DNA from 3 places in the Shewanella sp. Isolate8 genome. Region 1 is predicted to be linked to each of the others. Evidence: predicted binding sites of a transcription regulator. Region 1 holds the regulator's gene; each other region holds the start of a gene.

Evidence for each region. The regulator MetJ, encoded in region 1, represses methionine synthesis genes. The targets are predictions, from matches to a motif close to TAGACGTCTAGACGTCTA.
Region 2: a site for MetJ is predicted at 1,914-1,931, ahead of msrA (peptide-methionine (S)-S-oxide reductase MsrA). Genes of this name have one in related genera too.
Region 3: a site for MetJ is predicted at 3,366-3,383, ahead of metK (methionine adenosyltransferase). Genes of this name have one in related genera too.

The regions. Positions count from the first base shown of each region.
Region 1 is NZ_JAKEVI010000003.1:483,813-489,596, reverse strand. It holds gene L1D43_RS14645 (DUF3373 domain-containing protein) at 1-1,271, opposite strand, end outside; gene L1D43_RS14640 (cytochrome c) at 1,334-1,663, opposite strand; gene L1D43_RS14635 (conjugal transfer protein TraF) at 2,173-3,369, shown strand; gene L1D43_RS14630 (sulfite exporter TauE/SafE family protein) at 3,437-4,177, opposite strand; gene metJ (met regulon transcriptional regulator MetJ) at 4,255-4,569, opposite strand; gene metB (cystathionine gamma-synthase) at 4,794-5,784, shown strand, end outside.
Region 2 is NZ_JAKEVI010000001.1:1,646,163-1,651,946, reverse strand. It holds gene L1D43_RS07275 (thiamine pyrophosphate-dependent dehydrogenase E1 component subunit alpha) at 1-487, opposite strand, end outside; gene astE (succinylglutamate desuccinylase) at 671-1,714, opposite strand; gene msrA (peptide-methionine (S)-S-oxide reductase MsrA) at 2,007-2,486, shown strand; gene pgm (phosphoglucomutase (alpha-D-glucose-1,6-bisphosphate-dependent)) at 2,631-4,286, opposite strand; gene seqA (replication initiation negative regulator SeqA) at 4,331-4,861, opposite strand; gene L1D43_RS07250 (alpha/beta fold hydrolase) at 5,146-5,784, shown strand, end outside.
Region 3 is NZ_JAKEVI010000003.1:228,987-234,770, reverse strand. It holds gene L1D43_RS13495 (GGDEF domain-containing protein) at 1-489, opposite strand, end outside; gene L1D43_RS13490 (GNAT family N-acetyltransferase) at 611-1,186, shown strand; gene L1D43_RS13485 (hypothetical protein) at 1,198-1,599, shown strand; gene L1D43_RS13480 (VanZ family protein) at 1,692-2,099, shown strand; gene metK (methionine adenosyltransferase) at 2,170-3,321, opposite strand; gene tkt (transketolase) at 3,833-5,784, shown strand, end outside.

The DNA.
Region 1 (5,784 bases):
CTGAGCATGCCACCAAACATACCGGCGTTACCGTTGCCTTCGGCGCGGGTCCAGCCGAATGAGGCGAAGGCCTTGAAGTCTTCATCGCTCTCGTAGGCGTAGCCTATGCCACCTAGGTACATGTCGCCGATCACGCCGCTAGGCTGTACTCGGGTCTGGAAGTTGAAGTTGCTGAACTTCTGCATGTCTTGGTACATGGTCGGTGCGAAGATGCCGGCCAGTTGTGTCGGGAAGGCCATGGTGCCCTTGAAGCCGTCGTTGATATCTTTGGCGCCAAACAGGGTGATTTGCAGGAAGTGGTTGCCGTCGTTGATGGCATCTATGTTAAAGCCGCCCAGGTGGGTGTCTTTGGTGACGATATCGCCAAACATCTCACCGTTGCCCCACTGTGACTCGAAGCCCTGGCCATAACAGAAACGCACCACTTGACCGTCGATACCAGTGATCTCGCCCAGTTTGTAGCCCAGTGTCAGACCATCGAAGTTGAAGTTAACCAGATGGCCCGATGGCGTGCCGCCACGCATCTCATTTTCACGGTATTGGGTTGGTGGGCCATAGGTTGAAGGACGGCGGCCGATAGATAGGTAGGTTTTTGAACCACCAATGTTTTTCCAGTCGAAGTAGGCGCGTTCTACGCGGAGCCAGTCACCGCTGGTGTTACCACTGTTGGTGCCATCCATGGTGAATGAACGCCAGGAATCGAACACCTGCACGCCGGTAGAGTCTCCCCAGTTTTTATACATACTGAGACGACCGGCGAAGTTGACGTTATCCCATACCTTGGCCTTGAGGTTTAGTCTCAGGCGAGTGGTGTAGAAGATGTCGTTGTTGATGTCCTGAGTGGTCTTGGGCGCCAAGACGTAGGGCATCACGCCTTGCAGCATACCACTCTGGAAGGCGGCGGCCAGATCCGGGTTGGCCTGCATCATCTGTCCCAAGGGGGAGTTGGGATCGTTGGGCATACCAAAGGCACCAGACATGGCTTTTGCACCAAAATCATTGAAGTCTACCTTGATTGCAGGGTTCCAGGTGACATTTTGATAGTGCAATGAATGGGCCTTGGTACGGAAATCGCCAGTGAGTTGAATTCTATCGAGCGCGCTATGACGTTCGTTTTTGTCAACACGACTGTTGATGTCTTCAATCTCTTCGGTGAGATCGGCAAGCTGTTGTTTAAGCTCGGCTAGTTTTTGTGCATCACTATCGGCGGCATAGGCTGAGCCAGAGATGGCGAGTGCATTTGCGATGAGTATGGATAGTAGAGTACGCATGTGAATCTCTCCTTATGCGCTCGTTGGGGTTGTTGACGAGCGCACCGATAACAAGTCCGTGGTTAACCGCATGTCTGTGGCTGATCTGAGTCGGCCGCATGGTCATAGAGGAACTGTTGGATGTCTAAACGATCCTTTTCAGAGAGCTTCTCGAAGACTTCCGGCTTTACTTTATGCATGTCACGTTTGAAGTAACGATCCCATTGGCTCATGGTCTTGCTCATAGGGGTCAGTTCACCGGCGGCATCGCCCTTGCTGTGGCAGGCTTTGCATTCTTTTTTATACAGGTGTTTCCCTTTCTTAGGGTTACCACCGTCGACGGCGTAGGCTTGTCCGCCAACTGTGAGGGCGAGGAGTAAGCATGTAGCTATTTTGGCAACGTTTTTCATCATCATTTTCCTTAATCGCTACTCTGAGCGATTTATTAACCTGAAACAAAATGCTTGTTTCTTGTTGGAAAATTTACCAAAAGGGAGTAGTTGTAAACTTGATGTTGATCACTTTCATGAAAAAAATCTAATTGATAAAAATATCATGGATATAAATCTAATGAATGTTTTGTAATATGTTGAAATTTAATAATTTCATGTTCTTGCGATTGGCGTGCGGTGTTCCTGTAATCGCTATAAAAGTACCTAGTTAGATCACACTTTATTACTTAAGTTATCTCTAAATGGGTATTCTTGGCTGTGTTTGTATTGCATAGGCGCCGAATTAGGGGGGAGGGGCGCCTACCGAATCGACAGGATTTATATGTGTGGGTAGGGGCGACTAAATAATTTGAAAAAAAGTGTTTAAACCTCGGGTTTGGAGAGCACTTTTTTGTCGTCTTAGTCTATCTTTAAAGACGACTCGGGTAGCTTCCTGAGCGAGAACAAAAATAATGAACAGGGTGAATAAGATGAAATACCTTAGCTTGGTCATCGCGGTGTTATTGTCTGGTAGTGCCTCTCTGGCGTCTGCCGCTTCTCTCTACAACGAGGCTCGCAGTGATGCCATGGGCGGAACCGGGGTGGCAGCCTCTAACCGTGAAGGTGCCGCCTTTATCAACCCCGCCTTATTAGCCATTCATGCGCCCAAGTATTCCGGCGGCGCGGTGATGTTGCCCGTGCTCGGTGCCGAGGTGGCAGATGTCGATAACCTGACCGACAAGTTCGATGCCCTGCAGGACTCCTATGACGGCCTAGAGGCGGCCATCAATGCCAGTGATGTGGCGGGCATTACCAATTATCGCGACATGCTGGTTGCCGATCTTAGATCCCTCGATGGTGAAAATGCCTATGCCAGCGTGGGCCTGGGGTTTTCTGTTGTCTTGCCAACCAAGCGTATGCCCATGTCTATTTTTTATAAGACCTATATCGATGCGGTGAGTGTGGCGGTGATCGAGGAGAGTGATATCGATACCCTGACCGATTTGGATCCCAACAACCCGCCCCAGGTGACGGATCTCGACTCTCAAGGAGCCGTGGTTGCCGGGGCTATTTCAGAGATCGGGGTCGCCTTGAGCTTCCCGCTGTCGATTGTGAACATGCCGGTGGCCGTCGGTATTTCCCCCAAGCTGCAGCGTATCGATACCTATAACTATGTGGTGAGTGCCAACAACTTCGATGCCGATGATTTTGATGACAGTAAGTATCGCAACGATGATACCGTGGCAAACTTGGATATTGGCGTTGCCATTCAGCCCATGGATGGTATGACTCTGGGCTTGTCTGGCCGCAATCTGGTGAGTCAGAAAGTTGATACCGTGGAGGCTTTGGGACGTCAGTTTACCTATCGGGTCGAGGCCTTATATACCTTAGGTGTTGCCTATGACTGGGACAATTTCAGCCTGACCACAGATGTGGATCTCAATAGTCATAAACGTTTCGATGAGATAGGTGAAACTCAATACTGGCGTCTGGGCGGCGAGATGCGGGCGACCGATTGGCTGGCATTGCGTGTCGGCTATCGCCACGATATGAAAGATACCAGCAGCAACCTCTATACCCTGGGCACAGGCTTTACCATAGGCCGCTCCTTTAATCTGGATCTCACCGGTCTGGTGGGCACAGATGACGCCGTGGGCGGGGTGATTCAGACCTCCTATCATTTCTAGGGATAGGTTTTTTAGCTGAAACAAGAAGGCCGGCTGTAATGTCGGCCTTCTCTTTATCCTAGAGGAGTTACAGCAGGGCGCTTGAGGACTTGGCGGCCAGCAGGATGGCGCTCAGACTACAGAGCACCAGGGTCATGAGGCGGGTCTTGTTCTTGTCTATGCGCCCCACCAGGCGATTGGCCACCAGGTAACCGAGCAGCACTGAGGGAAGCAGCAGCGCCGAGCAGTAGAAGTGATGCAGGGTCAGCAGACCTGTGAGTCCCAGAATCACTATAGCGATAGTAGAGCTGAAGATGAAGAAGGCCGATAGGGCCGCGCGAAACTGCTTAGCATCTTTGCCCGAGAGCAGTATGGCCAGCGGCGGTCCGCCGATGGCGGCGATGTTGCCGAAGATGCCGGAGATCACCCCGGCGATAAACAGGCTGCGACGGTTAACCACCAGGTTGAGCCGCAGCAGGCTGAGCAGTACGGCGATGGCCACGATGATGGCGATGGTCATTCCCAGCACGGCTTGAGGCGCGACCAATAGCAGGCCTGCACCGATGAAGCCGCCGGGGATGCGTCCCAGCAAGGCATACTGTAGGCCGTTGAATTCCAGGGCGCCACGCTCGCGCAGCAGGGTCAGCATAGCGATAGAGAAGCCCATCAGGATCACGGGGGCCGGCACCAGTGACGGCTCGATAAGATAGAGCAGGGGCGCGGCAACTACCGCCATACCAAAGCCGATTAGGCTCTGGGTGAGGGCGCCGACGAAGACTATCAGTGAGGCAAGCGCCAGAATATGGGGATCGAGTGGAAGTGCAGGCACTGGGGTGTTCCAGATAAAAGTTGAAAACTAAAGAGGGATCGCTAAGCGATCCCTCTGTCGATTCGTGTATGAGTGGACTATTCCATCTCTTCCCACTCTATGCCCATCTCTGTCATCAGGCGTTTGACTTCGGCTGGGATGCTATCGGGTTTGTCTTTAGACAGGTCATCGTCTTGGGGAAGTGGCTGGCCAGTGTAGGCGTGCAGGAAAGCCTCGCATAGCAGTTCGCTATTGGTGGCGTGACGCAAGTTGTTGACCTGGCGCCGAGTGCGCTCATCGGTTAACACCTTAAGCACCTTTAGAGGAATAGAGACAGTGATCTTCTTTACCTGCTCATTCTTCTTACCATGTTCAGCATAGGGGCTGATATAATCGCCATTCCACTCAGTCATTGACTCACCTGTAAATTCTAAAATTCGGTGCAGATTTTAAACCCTTACAAATTACAGTCAAATTATTGCCTCGAATTTTTGGTAAATGCAAATAGATTTCTAAATGTTTGGACGTCTAAACGTCTAAAAGTTGTTGACGCTCACTACCGGCTTAGGTACATTTAGACGTCCAGACATCTCTTTAGTCTAAGATGCCTGCCCAGATCCATATTGAGGAGTTGAAGATGACAGCGCGTAAACTAGCCACCGCCGCCGTACGACGAGGCATAGAGTCAGACACTCAGCACGGTGCCGTGGTGCCGCCTATCTATCTGTCGACAAACTACTCGTTTGAAGGGCATCAGCAGCCGCGGGATTTCGATTACAGCCGTTCCGGCAACCCGACCCGTTCTATTCTGGGGGAGGCGATTGCCGAACTGGAGCAGGGGGCGACTGGCGTGGTGACCTGCACCGGCATGGCGGCCATCACCCTAGTGACCAGCCTGCTAGGGCCGGAGGATCTACTGGTGGTGCCTCACGATTGCTATGGCGGCAGCTATCGACTCTTCACCAATTTGGCCAAGAAGGGTGCCTTTAGGCTCCTGGTGGTGGATCAAACCGACGAGCGTGCGCTTGAGCAGGCACTGACCCAGTCTCCTAAGATGGTGTGGCTGGAGACCCCCTCTAACCCGCTGCTGAGAGTGGTGGATATTCAGGCCATCGCCCAGGCGAGCCACAAGGTGGACGCTCAGGTGGTGGTGGACAACACCTTCCTCTCTCCCGTTTTACAACAGCCACTGCTGCTGGGGGCCGACATTGTGGTGCACTCGACCACTAAATATATCAATGGCCATAGCGATGTGGTGGGCGGCGCCGTGGTGGCGAAAGACCCTGAGGTGGGTGAGCTACTGCACTGGTGGTCGAACACCCTAGGTCTCACCGGGTCGGCCTTCGACAGTTACCTGACTCTGAGGGGGCTGAGAACCCTGGCGGTGCGCATTCGTGAACACCAAGCCAACGCTCAGAAGGTATTGGCACTGCTTTGTGACCACAAGGCGGTGGAAAAAGTGTATTATCCGGGGCTTGCCGAGCATCCTGGCCATGAAATTGCGGCCAGACAGCAGAAGGGCTTCGGCGCTATGCTGAGTTTTGAGCTAAAAGGTGGCGAATCGGCACTCGTTGCCTTTTTAGATGCGTTACAATACTTCTCGGTAGCCGAGAGTCTGGGAGGCGTAG
Region 2 (5,784 bases), on a different contig from region 1:
GTGGGATCTGCGTGGCCAGTGGCGATGAGATGGTCTGGTAATTCAGCGCCTCACAGCCATAGTGGATCGGCATCTGACGGCCTTTACCCAGATCTTTCTCGTTACTGAACATCTGATTCATGAATTGCTCAGTGGTGAAGCCACGATAGCGGATCGCCGCGTGCTCACGGTACTGAGCTAGAATCACATCGTCTTGGTCCAGGGCGGCGACACTGCCGACGACGGCGGCTTCTTCACCGGTACAGGTCATGTAGAAGCTGATCCGTCCCTGACGCTGAGCGGCTAACATGCGCTCGTCGAGTACTCGTGTGAACACACAAGTATCATAAATTTTGGCAGCCAAATCCTGATCGATCACGGGTAACACAGCATTTTCAAAGGTGGTACCGTCGGCTTGAAGGATCTTCAGGATCGGGATCGATAATGAATCCTTATCGAGAAAACTGACGCGATGGACAGTCTCTGTATTGCTCGTTGCGTTGCTCATACTATTCTCTTATCAGCTGAGTTTTCTTGTTATCTGACTGCGAACATCCTAAATTGTTCACTATTCTCTATTATGACGCGGCCTTAAAGTTACGTTAACGTAAACTACCTAGCAAGCTATCGCGAGGCGCGGCCGACAACTAGCTGTCCCCGCCCATGTATCGCTAGCTTTACAAGCCGGATACTAGACCACGCGATAATCTTTGGCAGGCACTAAACACAGCACAGTACGCTGCCCAACCGGCACATTGGCGTTGGGAAATACGATAGACTCAGATTCGGCCTCGACCTTTATCTCAGTCCCGCCATCCTTAGCCAATATATAACCCTTTGGAAACGCGGTGAAATTCTCTACGTCATCGGCAAAGGTAAAGCTAAAGTCGTCAAACTGCTTGTTGATGGAACGATTTACCTGATACAGATTCACCTGACTCGGGTCAAACTCACCGAGCTCGAGATCGCGGCCGCTTACCAGACGAGTCAGCATCTCCTTGACCGCGATAAAGCGAGTCATATCGTTCTGCCCCATAGGCATCACCTTGCCCAGCTCTATGGTAAAGGCGTGTGCCTGATAACCGTGGGCCGAGAAGTAACTAAAGGTGGTCGTAGGTTCGTGGTGGAACAGCACTGTCTTGATGCCGCAGGCAGCCAGGAACATGATCTGCTCACCGCTATAGGGCTCGCCATGAGGATAAGGATAGATGGCAAACTTCTCATGCTTGGAGGCGCGAATCGCGGTATGCAGGTCGTAATGGAAGCGATCGCCCCCTTGAGGCGCGGCGTTAAAGAAGCGATCCACATACTGCTCCAGCTTCTGGGCACGTAGACGCTCGGCGTTGATCAGGCCTTCGCCTCGTGAGTGGGCACCGCTAAACAGACGATTGAGGTTTTCCTCGACGAAACGGGTGCCATTGAGGATGGCCGGCGGGTTACCGATTAAAAACAGCACGCGATGAGCCGCAATAAGGGTCTCGGACAACAGCGCAGTGATCAGCTGATTGCATAACTCGATGGGCGCCGTCTCGTTACCGTGTACCGCTGAGGAGAGCACTATGCTCTTGGCTTGGGCATCTGTCTTAGACAAAGGCTCAAAGGCGATCACGCCGGTATCCCACACGGAAACCTGAGTGTGCTGCCCTAGGTTAAATTCGAACGGCGCCGCAAGGCTAACAGGATTGTCTAAGGTCAATTGCAAAAAATCTTTCGACAACATCAGGGTGTCTTGCACAGAAAACTCCTTCATTCCATCGCCAAACCGGCGCACTTGCCTAGGCAAGCTTGCGGGGCGACTCCTTGGATTTATTAGCATTATTATCAATTGGCCAGCATAGTATCATTTAAGCGAACCCACGGCCACGCGGGCCAGTCAATCGACGCATAATTTCTCTATTGCATTCGTTAATCAGATAATACAAAATAAAGCCATCTGGACGTCTAAACATCCAAGTAGCGTTTGGCAAACCGGAACAATTAATAACAAGAGATAAACATTGATAGGCTCAATCGATACGAGGTCAACCATGGCATTAGCAACATTTGGCGCAGGCTGTTTCTGGGGTGTAGAGTATTTTTTCAAGCAGATAGACGGTGTGACCTCTGCCACCTGCGGCTATATGGGCGGCGATGACAAGGCGACCACTTATAAAGAGGTTAAAACTGGCACAACCGGGCACGCAGAGGTGGTACAGGTCGAGTATGACAAGTCTAAGGTGAGTTTCGAAGATCTGCTGGCGGTGTTCTGGAGCAACCACAACCCGACTATGCTCAACATGCAGGGGGGGGATATCGGCAGTCAGTATCGCAGCGCCATCTTCTTCCACGATAAGCAGCAAAAAGCCGAGGCAGAGGCATCGAAATTGGCCCTTGCCCGCAGCGGTAAGTGGGGAATAAGACCCATAGTGACCGAAATAGTCCCAGTGCTGACCTTCCATAAGGCCGAAGAGTATCATCAAAACTATCTGGAAAAGAACAACTTGCCTAGCTGTCACCTCACCTACTAGCGCTTGGTTATTCCAAGCAGCTCGATGCAAGTTACGCCCACAAAAAAAGCCAGTGATTCACTGGCTTTTTTATTTTGCCTAAGTATTAAGCTGCTATGGAGTAACCGACTAAGGTTTAGACCAGAGCGAGTTGGCCGACTTCGATTAAGCCAACAGCCGCTCTATCATCTGCTGGGCCTGTTCGAGCACTTGCTCGAGATGCGCCTGGCTAACAAAACTCTCGCCATAGAGCTTAAATAGCGCCTCGGTCCCCGATGGCCGCGCCGCAAACCAGGCATTTTCGGTAACCACCTTAATGCCGCCGATAGCCGCACCATTGCCCGGTGCATGGGTGAGCACCTCTAGGATGGTATCCCCCGCCATGGTTTCGCAGCCAAGATCGCTGACATTAAGCGGCTCGCTCACCAGCTGGTTAAACTTAGCCTTACGTTTAGGGTTGACCGGCGAGTCGATGCGCTTGTAGAAACTCTCGCCGTGACGCTCGACCATCTCGGCATAGAGCTTGGCCGGCGTCTTGCCGGTAACCGCCAGTATCTCTGCCGCCAGCAGCGCCAGGATAAAACCATCTTTATCGGTACACCAACTGCCACCATCACGACGTAGGAAGGCGGCGCCAGCACTCTCTTCACCGCCGAAGGCGAAGCTGGCATCGGCCAGGCCATCGACGAACCATTTAAAGCCTACCGGTACCTCACAAAGACTGCGCGACTGCTCACGGCATACCTTGTCTATCATGGCGCTGGAGACCAGTGTCTTGCCTATCTTAAGATCGGCTGACCACTGCGGGCGATAGGACAGCAGATATTCGATGGCAACCGCCAGGTAATGGTTTGGGTTCATCAGGCCTGTGTCCGGACAGACGATGCCGTGCCTGTCGTAATCGGGATCGTTGCCGACACAGATATCGAAGGCATCCTGGTGCGCCAGCAGACCCGCCATGGCATAGGGGGATGAACAGTCCATACGGATCTTGCCATCCTTATCCAGCGGCATAAAACTAAAGGCGGGATCGATACGATCGTTTACTAATGTGATATCCAGCCCGTATTGCTCGGCAATCTTGGCCCAATAGTGGATCCCTGAACCACCTAGGGGATCGACTCCGATGCGAATGCCAGCCTGCTTAATGGCCCGCATGTCGATCACCTGCTCTAGATCGACGACATACTCAGCCATCAGATCCCGCTCGACGATCAGCCCTGTTTTCAGTGCAACCGAGTAATTGAGGCGTTTCACCCCTTCGAGCTGCTTGGCCAGATAATCGTTTGCACGCTGCTCGACCCAGGCCGTAATGCCGCCTTCGGCGGGGCCACCATGGGGCGGATTGTATTTGATGCCACCATCTTGGGGTGGATTATGCGATGGCGTGATGATAAGGCCGTCGGTAAGCGATGCGCCCTGGCCGCGATTAGCGGCGATGATGGCATGTGACACCACTGGAGTCGGCGTATATTCATCATTCTTGGCGACAATCACCTGAACGCCATTGGCGGTTAACACCTCAAGCGCCGTGACATAGGCCGCCTGAGACAGTGCATGGGTATCTATGCCCACTATCATGGGGCCTTTTACCCCCGCCTCAATGCGGTGATCCACTACGGCCTGAACGATAGCCAGGATATGTTTCTCGTTGAAACTCTTACTGAAGGCACAGCCTCTGTGACCCGAGGTGCCGAAGGTAACCTTCTGCGCATCATTGGTCACATCCGGTGAGAGCCGATAATAATGGCTCATCAGTTTAGGAATATTAACCAAGTCCCTTTGTTGTGCAGCTAAACCTGCTCGCTCGTGTAGCGCCAAAATTTACTCCTAAGTGATGGGTAGATTGAACCTCAGTATGCCGACTAAATATGACCGATTATGGATTCAATCTGTTTTTCTTGCACGCCAAACTGCCCCAACACTTCGCTTAGGATGGTGCGCTTCTTGGCCGTATTGTTATTGGTGGTCACCCAGAAGCCGCTGTTACCTATCTCTTTCGGGTTGGCCGACTTACTGGCCTTGAGCAATGACTCTTTTGAGGTGGCGAAATAGAGACGATCGCGCCCCTGGATCTGTAACACCTGATCGAATTGATTTGGCGTGGCCTTGTAGATAGCCTCTAAGGTAAACAGGAAGCGACCGACGGCGCCTTTCTGCTGTGCCAGTGCCGCCTTGTCGATCAGAGTGTCGGCATCGAGACTCGCCACCTTTTGTTCTTGTGCTACCTCTTTATCTAGGCCAGGCTGGCTGATCTGCGCAGGCTGCACCATGGCAACCGTCTCTACGTCTAGGCCGAGTAATCGTCGCAGGATCTCTGAAGCACTCTCTCCTATGCGCTCTGTCTTGCTGGCAATATGGCGATATAGCTCTTCATCAATCTCAATATATTTCATGACTAGAATCTTCCTTAGGCGGTAAAGGTAAATAGGTTATTGTTATTGCGAATGCGATCCGCAGCAACTGATGCCAGATCCGTTCAAGTGTATGCTATCTTTCCCACCGGAATAAAGAGCGATCGCATTAAAAATCCACAACTTGGTTACAAGATCAATAAATTACGCCTCAAGTGCGCAAAAACCCGTCAGAGAATGGCGCGATCGCGCTTAATGCTGTCTTTTAAGCCGATTTACAGGCACAATTTGGCCAATTCTCTCAACCTAAACTTTCCATGAGCAGCTTGAACTACACCCAATCGGGACAAGGTAGCCCGGTGATTTTGATCCACGGCCTATTTGGCAACCTGGATAACTTAAAGACCCTAGGCAATGCACTCGATGATCATCAGGTGATCCGTATCGACGTACCTAACCATGGCCTGAGCCCACACTGGCCCAACATGGATTATGCCATGCTGGCAGACGCAGTCATTGAGCTCATGGATGAACTCGAGCTGGACTCGGCGCACCTGGTCGGCCACTCCATGGGCGGTAAGATCGCCATGGCCACGGCGCTGCTTTATGGCGATCGTGTCAAGAGTCTGGTCGCGGCAGATATAGCTCCCGTTGCCTATCAGCCAAGACATCAAAAGGTATTTGCCGGCCTCGGTAACCTAGACCTTAGCGCACTGACAAACCGGGCCGATGCGCAAAAACAACTGCTCGGTGCAGGTATCGACGAAGGTACGGCGATGTTTCTTCTGAAAAACCTCACCAAAGATGATCAGGGTTTCGCCTGGAAGATGAACCTGGCCGGGCTAAAATCCAGCTATGAGCATCTTATCGGCTGGCCACTGGCAGACAAACAATACATGGGCCCAAGCCTGTGCATCCGCGGCGCCGATTCAGACTATGTGACGGCGGCCCATCGCGGAGCATTT
Region 3 (5,784 bases), 250 kb from region 1:
ACGCTGACTCTGACAAAGTAGCGCCAGATCTTGCTGCAACAATATTTGGAAGGGTTCCAGCATGAAGGCGTTATTGCTGGCGGTTTCTCTGCTGCCAGGATTGACCACACAGAGGCAACCGAAAATTGTGCCGTCTGGCCAGAGAATCGGCCGGGATAACAGGCTGCTGGCGGTGGCGAGATCCTTAGGCAGCTCGGCATTGGATTCTCGGCTCAGATCCAGGTTGATCCCTTCGGGCTGGCTGTTGGACAGGCGGGTAAAGAGCTCGAATTTTTCGTTATACAGGGTGCCGGAGAGAAATTTGCGGGTGTCGTTGATGGAGCTGACGATGATCTCAAAGCCAAGATCCGTCTGCTGGGCGACGAAGGCTACATCGGCCTCGAAATAGCGTTTCATCAGCTCACATTGATGCATCCACCTGACTAAGTTGATTTGCGCGTTATCGTTTTCAAGTATACTCACACCCGTATGAATGTTTTCCGGCAGCATGATCGGCTCTAACCTATTGGTGTTTCAAGTTTGTTAAGTGTGGTAGTCGATGAGCTATTTTGCAAATAGCCCGAATATTTAAGGGGATATCCTTGTTTCAATTGAGTATAGAGAGTCTGTCATGACTATCCGCTTGGCCACAGGTGCCGATCTCGATGCCCTCGTCGAATTGGAGGCGAGGGAGTGGCAGGCCGAGTTGACCCCAGGACAACGCGGCGCTTTGATGACGGGCCAGCATTTTAGTCGCCAGGAGTTATCCGAGCTGATTCAGAAGCATTGGTTGCTGTTGGCCGAACGGGAAGGGGAGATCGCCGGCTATGTGATCGCCGGTCACTGGTCTTTCTTTGGGGAATGGCCCCTGTATCGCTCTCTGGTGAAACGGCTCGAGACGAGCCGCTTCGAGATGGACCGTTTCGAGACTGCCTCGGGTATAATCAATAAAGCCAACAGCTGTCAGTATGGCCCTATCTGGATCGCACCATCTCAGCGTGGAACGGGCCTGTTTGCCGAGTTGGTGGCCGAGCTCAAGACACGGGTAGCTCCTCAGTATCCCTACATGGTTACCTTCATCGCCGAAGAGAACGAACGCTCCTTCGCCGCCCATACCCAGAAGGGGGGCATGCAGGTGCTGGACTTCTTCGAGTTCGACGGCCGCGGCTACTATCTGCTGGCGGTCGATACCGCAGGCGCTATATAGGGGGGGACCTTATGACGAGCAATAATACCGAGAGTGGCATGAATGAGAGCAAGATGGCTGAGAGCAAGATGCAAGGCTTCCCGCCGCGTCTTGCCGAGCTAGTTGAGCCCTATGCTGGCGTCACCCTCAGCGCCCTGGATAACCTCAAGTTGTTAGCCGCCTTGGCGGCCCAGGCCGAGCTTGGCTGCGAGTGTCTCGAGCTGAGCGATGAGCCGCGTGCCATCTATGTTGCGAATTGGGATGGGCACTGGTTTGATTGTGGTTTCAGTAACGCCTATAGCGCCGAGATTCGGCCCATGGCGGGGCCGTCCGAGGCGCGATTGGCGACGGCTAGAAGGGTCGAGGTGCCGCTGCTCAACGCCCAGCAGCTGAGCTTCATGTGTATGCAGTATGCCCACTTCGACCACTGTTAGCCCGCTGGCTAGGGCGAGTTAAGCATGAGTGCGAGTCGCCAAGAGGAGCGCCTGATGAGCGGCGTGAGAATGTTAAGGATGAGTCCTAATTGATGGTGAGAACCTTTGCCCTGCTGGGCGTATTATTCAGTGGTTTCCTGGTTTGGCTGATTGTCAGCGCCGATGCCGGGCGCAGCAACCCCTTGTTTGAGCTGGCCCATTCGATTCCCTACGGTGACAAGCTCGGGCATATGATCTTGTTTGGCACCCTGACCTTGTTTGCCAATGTCGGCAGTCATTTCAGGCGTGTGTCCCTCGGCAAGGTGCGGCCCTATCTGGGGGCTGTGGTGGTGGCGATTGTGGTGATCATCGAGGAGTGCAGTCAGCAGTATTTTCCCAGTCGCACCTTCGATGGCTATGACTTACTGGCCGACGGGGTCGGCATCATGCTCTTCAGCATGGTGAGCCTCTATCTTGAGAAGCGATTCTCTACTGGTAATGAGTCCTCTAGTCGCAATTAATATATCTCATTGACCAAGATACAAAAAAGCCGCCAAAGGGCGGCTTTTTGCTGACTGGCGAAATCCAATCTTACAGCTTAGCGTCTGCGCGTAGCGCCTCTGCCTTGTCGGTGCGCTCCCAAGGGAACTCGTTACGACCGAAGTGACCGTAAGCCGCAGTTGCCTTGTAGATAGGACGGGCCAGATCCAGCATCTCGGTCAGGCCGTATGGGCGCAGATCGAAGTGTTGACGAACCAGGCCGATTAGCACTTCTTCAGAGACCTTGCCCGTGCCGAAGGTTTCGACGCTGATAGAGGTTGGCTCGGCCACACCGATAGCGTAAGACACCTGGATCTCACAGCGATCCGCCAGACCGGCTGCCACTATGTTCTTCGCCACATAACGTGCCGCATAGGCCGCGCTGCGGTCAACTTTCGATGGGTCTTTGCCCGAGAAGGCGCCGCCGCCGTGACGTGCCATGCCGCCGTAGGTATCGACGATGATCTTACGACCCGTCAGACCACAGTCACCCATAGGACCACCGATAACGAAACGGCCGGTTGGGTTGATGAAGTACTTGGTGTCTTTGTTCAGCCACTGTGCTGGTAGCACTGGCTTGATGATGGTTTCCATCACGCCTTCGATCAGATCAGACTGGCTGACGCTGTCGCAGTGCTGAGTAGAAAGCACGACGGCATCGATGCCGACGATCTTGTTGTCTTCGTAGGCGAAGGTCACCTGGCTCTTGGCATCTGGGCGTAGCCAAGGCAGTGTCTTGTCTTTGCGTACTTCCGATTGACGCTTCACCAGTGCGTGGGCATAGGTGATAGGCGCTGGCATCAGTACGTCGGTTTCGTTGCTGGCGTAACCGAACATCAGGCCCTGGTCACCGGCGCCTTGCTCTTTAGGATCGGCGCGATCGACACCCTGGTTGATGTCTGGAGACTGCTTACCAATGGCGTTGAGTACCGCACAAGAGTCGGCGTCGAAGCCCATGTCCGAGTGGGTGTAGCCGATCTCGCGTACCGTCTTACGGGTTAGCTCTTCGATGTCGACCCATGCAGAGGTGGTCACCTCACCACCTACCATCACCATGCCGGTTTTGACGTATGTTTCGCACGCCACACGTGCCTTAGGATCTTGTTCTAAGATCGCGTCGAGTACCGCATCAGAAATTTGATCGGCGATTTTATCTGGATGACCTTCTGAGACCGACTCAGAGGTAAACAAGTGCTTTGCCATAATGGAAAAATCTCGTCTTTAAACAATTCGAATGTGTAGAAGTATCTACATCTAGACGGCCATTTTAGTGGAAATCAGATCGGATAACACCCTTTTCGATGAAAATTGTGGAGTAAAACCGGGTAATTATTCTAATGCCTCGGATGAGTTTAAATAAAAGTTCTTCATAACTTGTTGTTATTGCTGTTTTTAATTGACGTTATAAGCCGCCAGTTTTTTATTGCCAAAGGATCGCTTCGGACGGATTAGTGCCGCGGCGGCCAAGAGGGGTGGCTAGGAGGTGCGGTTTGTTCCGGCGCGGGTAAGTGAAATCCTGACTCCCCCTAAGGCGGTAAGCGAGGTTTTACCTGGGATGGCAGAAGCGCCGTTTTTCGGGTCTAGAAGGATTTAATCTAAGCTAAAGGGCGAAATTTATTTGCGTCCCATCCGCGAGTAGGGGAAAATATGCCCCCATTGTTGCCCGCAAATTCGGCCCGCAAAATCCCCAACATTCAAATCAGCAGGAGAGAGCATGTCATCTCGTAAAGAACTCGCAAACGCTATCCGTGTGTTAAGTATGGATGCCGTTCAGAAAGCCAACTCTGGTCACCCAGGTGCGCCATTGGGTATGGCCGATATCGCCGAAGTGTTGTGGAATGATTTCCTGAAGCACAACCCAAACAACCCAGAGTGGGTCGACCGCGACCGTTTCATCCTTTCAAACGGCCACGGCTCTATGCTGATTTACTCTCTGCTTCACCTGACGGGTTATGCACTGCCGATGGATGAGCTAAAGAGCTTCCGTCAGCTGCACTCTAAGACCCCAGGTCACCCTGAGTATGGTTACACCCCAGGCGTTGAAACTACTACGGGTCCTCTGGGCGCGGGTATCAGCAACGCCGTAGGTATGGCGATTGCCGAGAAGACTCTGGCGGCGCAATTTAACCGTCCTGGACACGATATCGTTGACCACTTCACCTACTGTTTCCTAGGTGATGGCTGTCTGATGGAAGGTATCTCTCACGAGGCCTGTTCACTGGCGGGTACCCTAGGCCTTGGCAAGCTGATTGCCTTCTGGGATGACAACGGCATCTCTATCGACGGTCACGTCGAGGGCTGGTTCACCGACGATACCGCTAAGCGTTTCGAATCTTACGGCTGGCACGTGATTGCCGGCGTCGATGGTCACGACAGCGACGCGATTCGCGCGGCTATCGAAGAAGCTAAGTCTGTTACCGATAAGCCAAGCATGATCTGCTGCAAGACCATTATCGGTTTCGGTTCACCAAACAAGTCTGGCAGCCACGACTGTCACGGCGCGCCACTGGGCGATGCCGAAATCGCTGCGGCTCGTGAGTTCCTGGGTTGGGAGCATGGTCCATTCGAGATCCCTGCCGACGTGTACGCAGGTTGGGACGCTAAAGAAGTGGGCGCGGTTAACGAGTCTGCCTGGAACGAGAAGCTTGCTGCCTATGAAGCCGCTTACCCAGAGCTGGCTGCCGAATATAAGCGCCGCGTGATCACTGGCGAATTGCCAGCCGATTTCGAAGAGAAGGCACAGGCCTTCATCAAAGAGTGCCAAGAGAAGGGCGAAAACATCGCCAGCCGTAAGGCATCACAAAATGCCATCGCGGCCTTCGGCGCAGCCCTACCTGAACTGCTCGGCGGCTCTGCCGACCTGGCCGGTTCTAACCTGACCCTATGGTCTGGTTCTAAGGGTATCCAGGAAGATCCTGCCGGTAACTACATCTACTACGGTGTGCGTGAGTTCGGTATGAGTGGCATCATGAACGGTGTGTCACTGCACGGTGGTTTCATCAACTACGGCGCGACCTTCATGATGTTCATGGAATACGCCCGTAACGCGGTACGCATGTCTGCACTGATGGGCATCCAAAACATCTTCGTTTACACCCACGACTCTATCGGTCAGGGTGAAGATGGCCCGACTCACCAACCGGTTGAGCAGCTGGCAAACCTGCGCATGACACCAAACATGATGGTATGGCGTCCATGTGATGCGGCGGAAACTGCCGTGGCATGGAAGATGGCTATCGAGCGTCGTAATGCGCCGACTTCACTGGTGTTCAGCCGTCAGGGTCTGCCTGCACAGCCACGCACCGAAGAGCAACTGGCTAACATCGCCAAGGGTGCTTATGTGTTGCAAGACTGCGCCGGTACACCAGATCTTATTCTGATCGCAACCGGTAGTGAGGTGCAGCTGGCACTGGATTCAGCTAAGGCGCTGACCGAGCAGGGCAAGGCGGTACGTGTGGTGTCTATGCCATCTACAGACGTGTTCGACGCACAGGACGCAGACTACAAGGCCTCTGTACTGCCAGCTTCTGTCACCAAGCGTGTCGCCATCGAAGCGGCTCACGTCGACTACTGGCACAAGTATGTCGGTTTCGACGGCGCTATCGTCGGCATGACCACCTTTGGTGAGTCTGCACCAGGCGGCGCGCTGATGAAGCACTTCGGCTT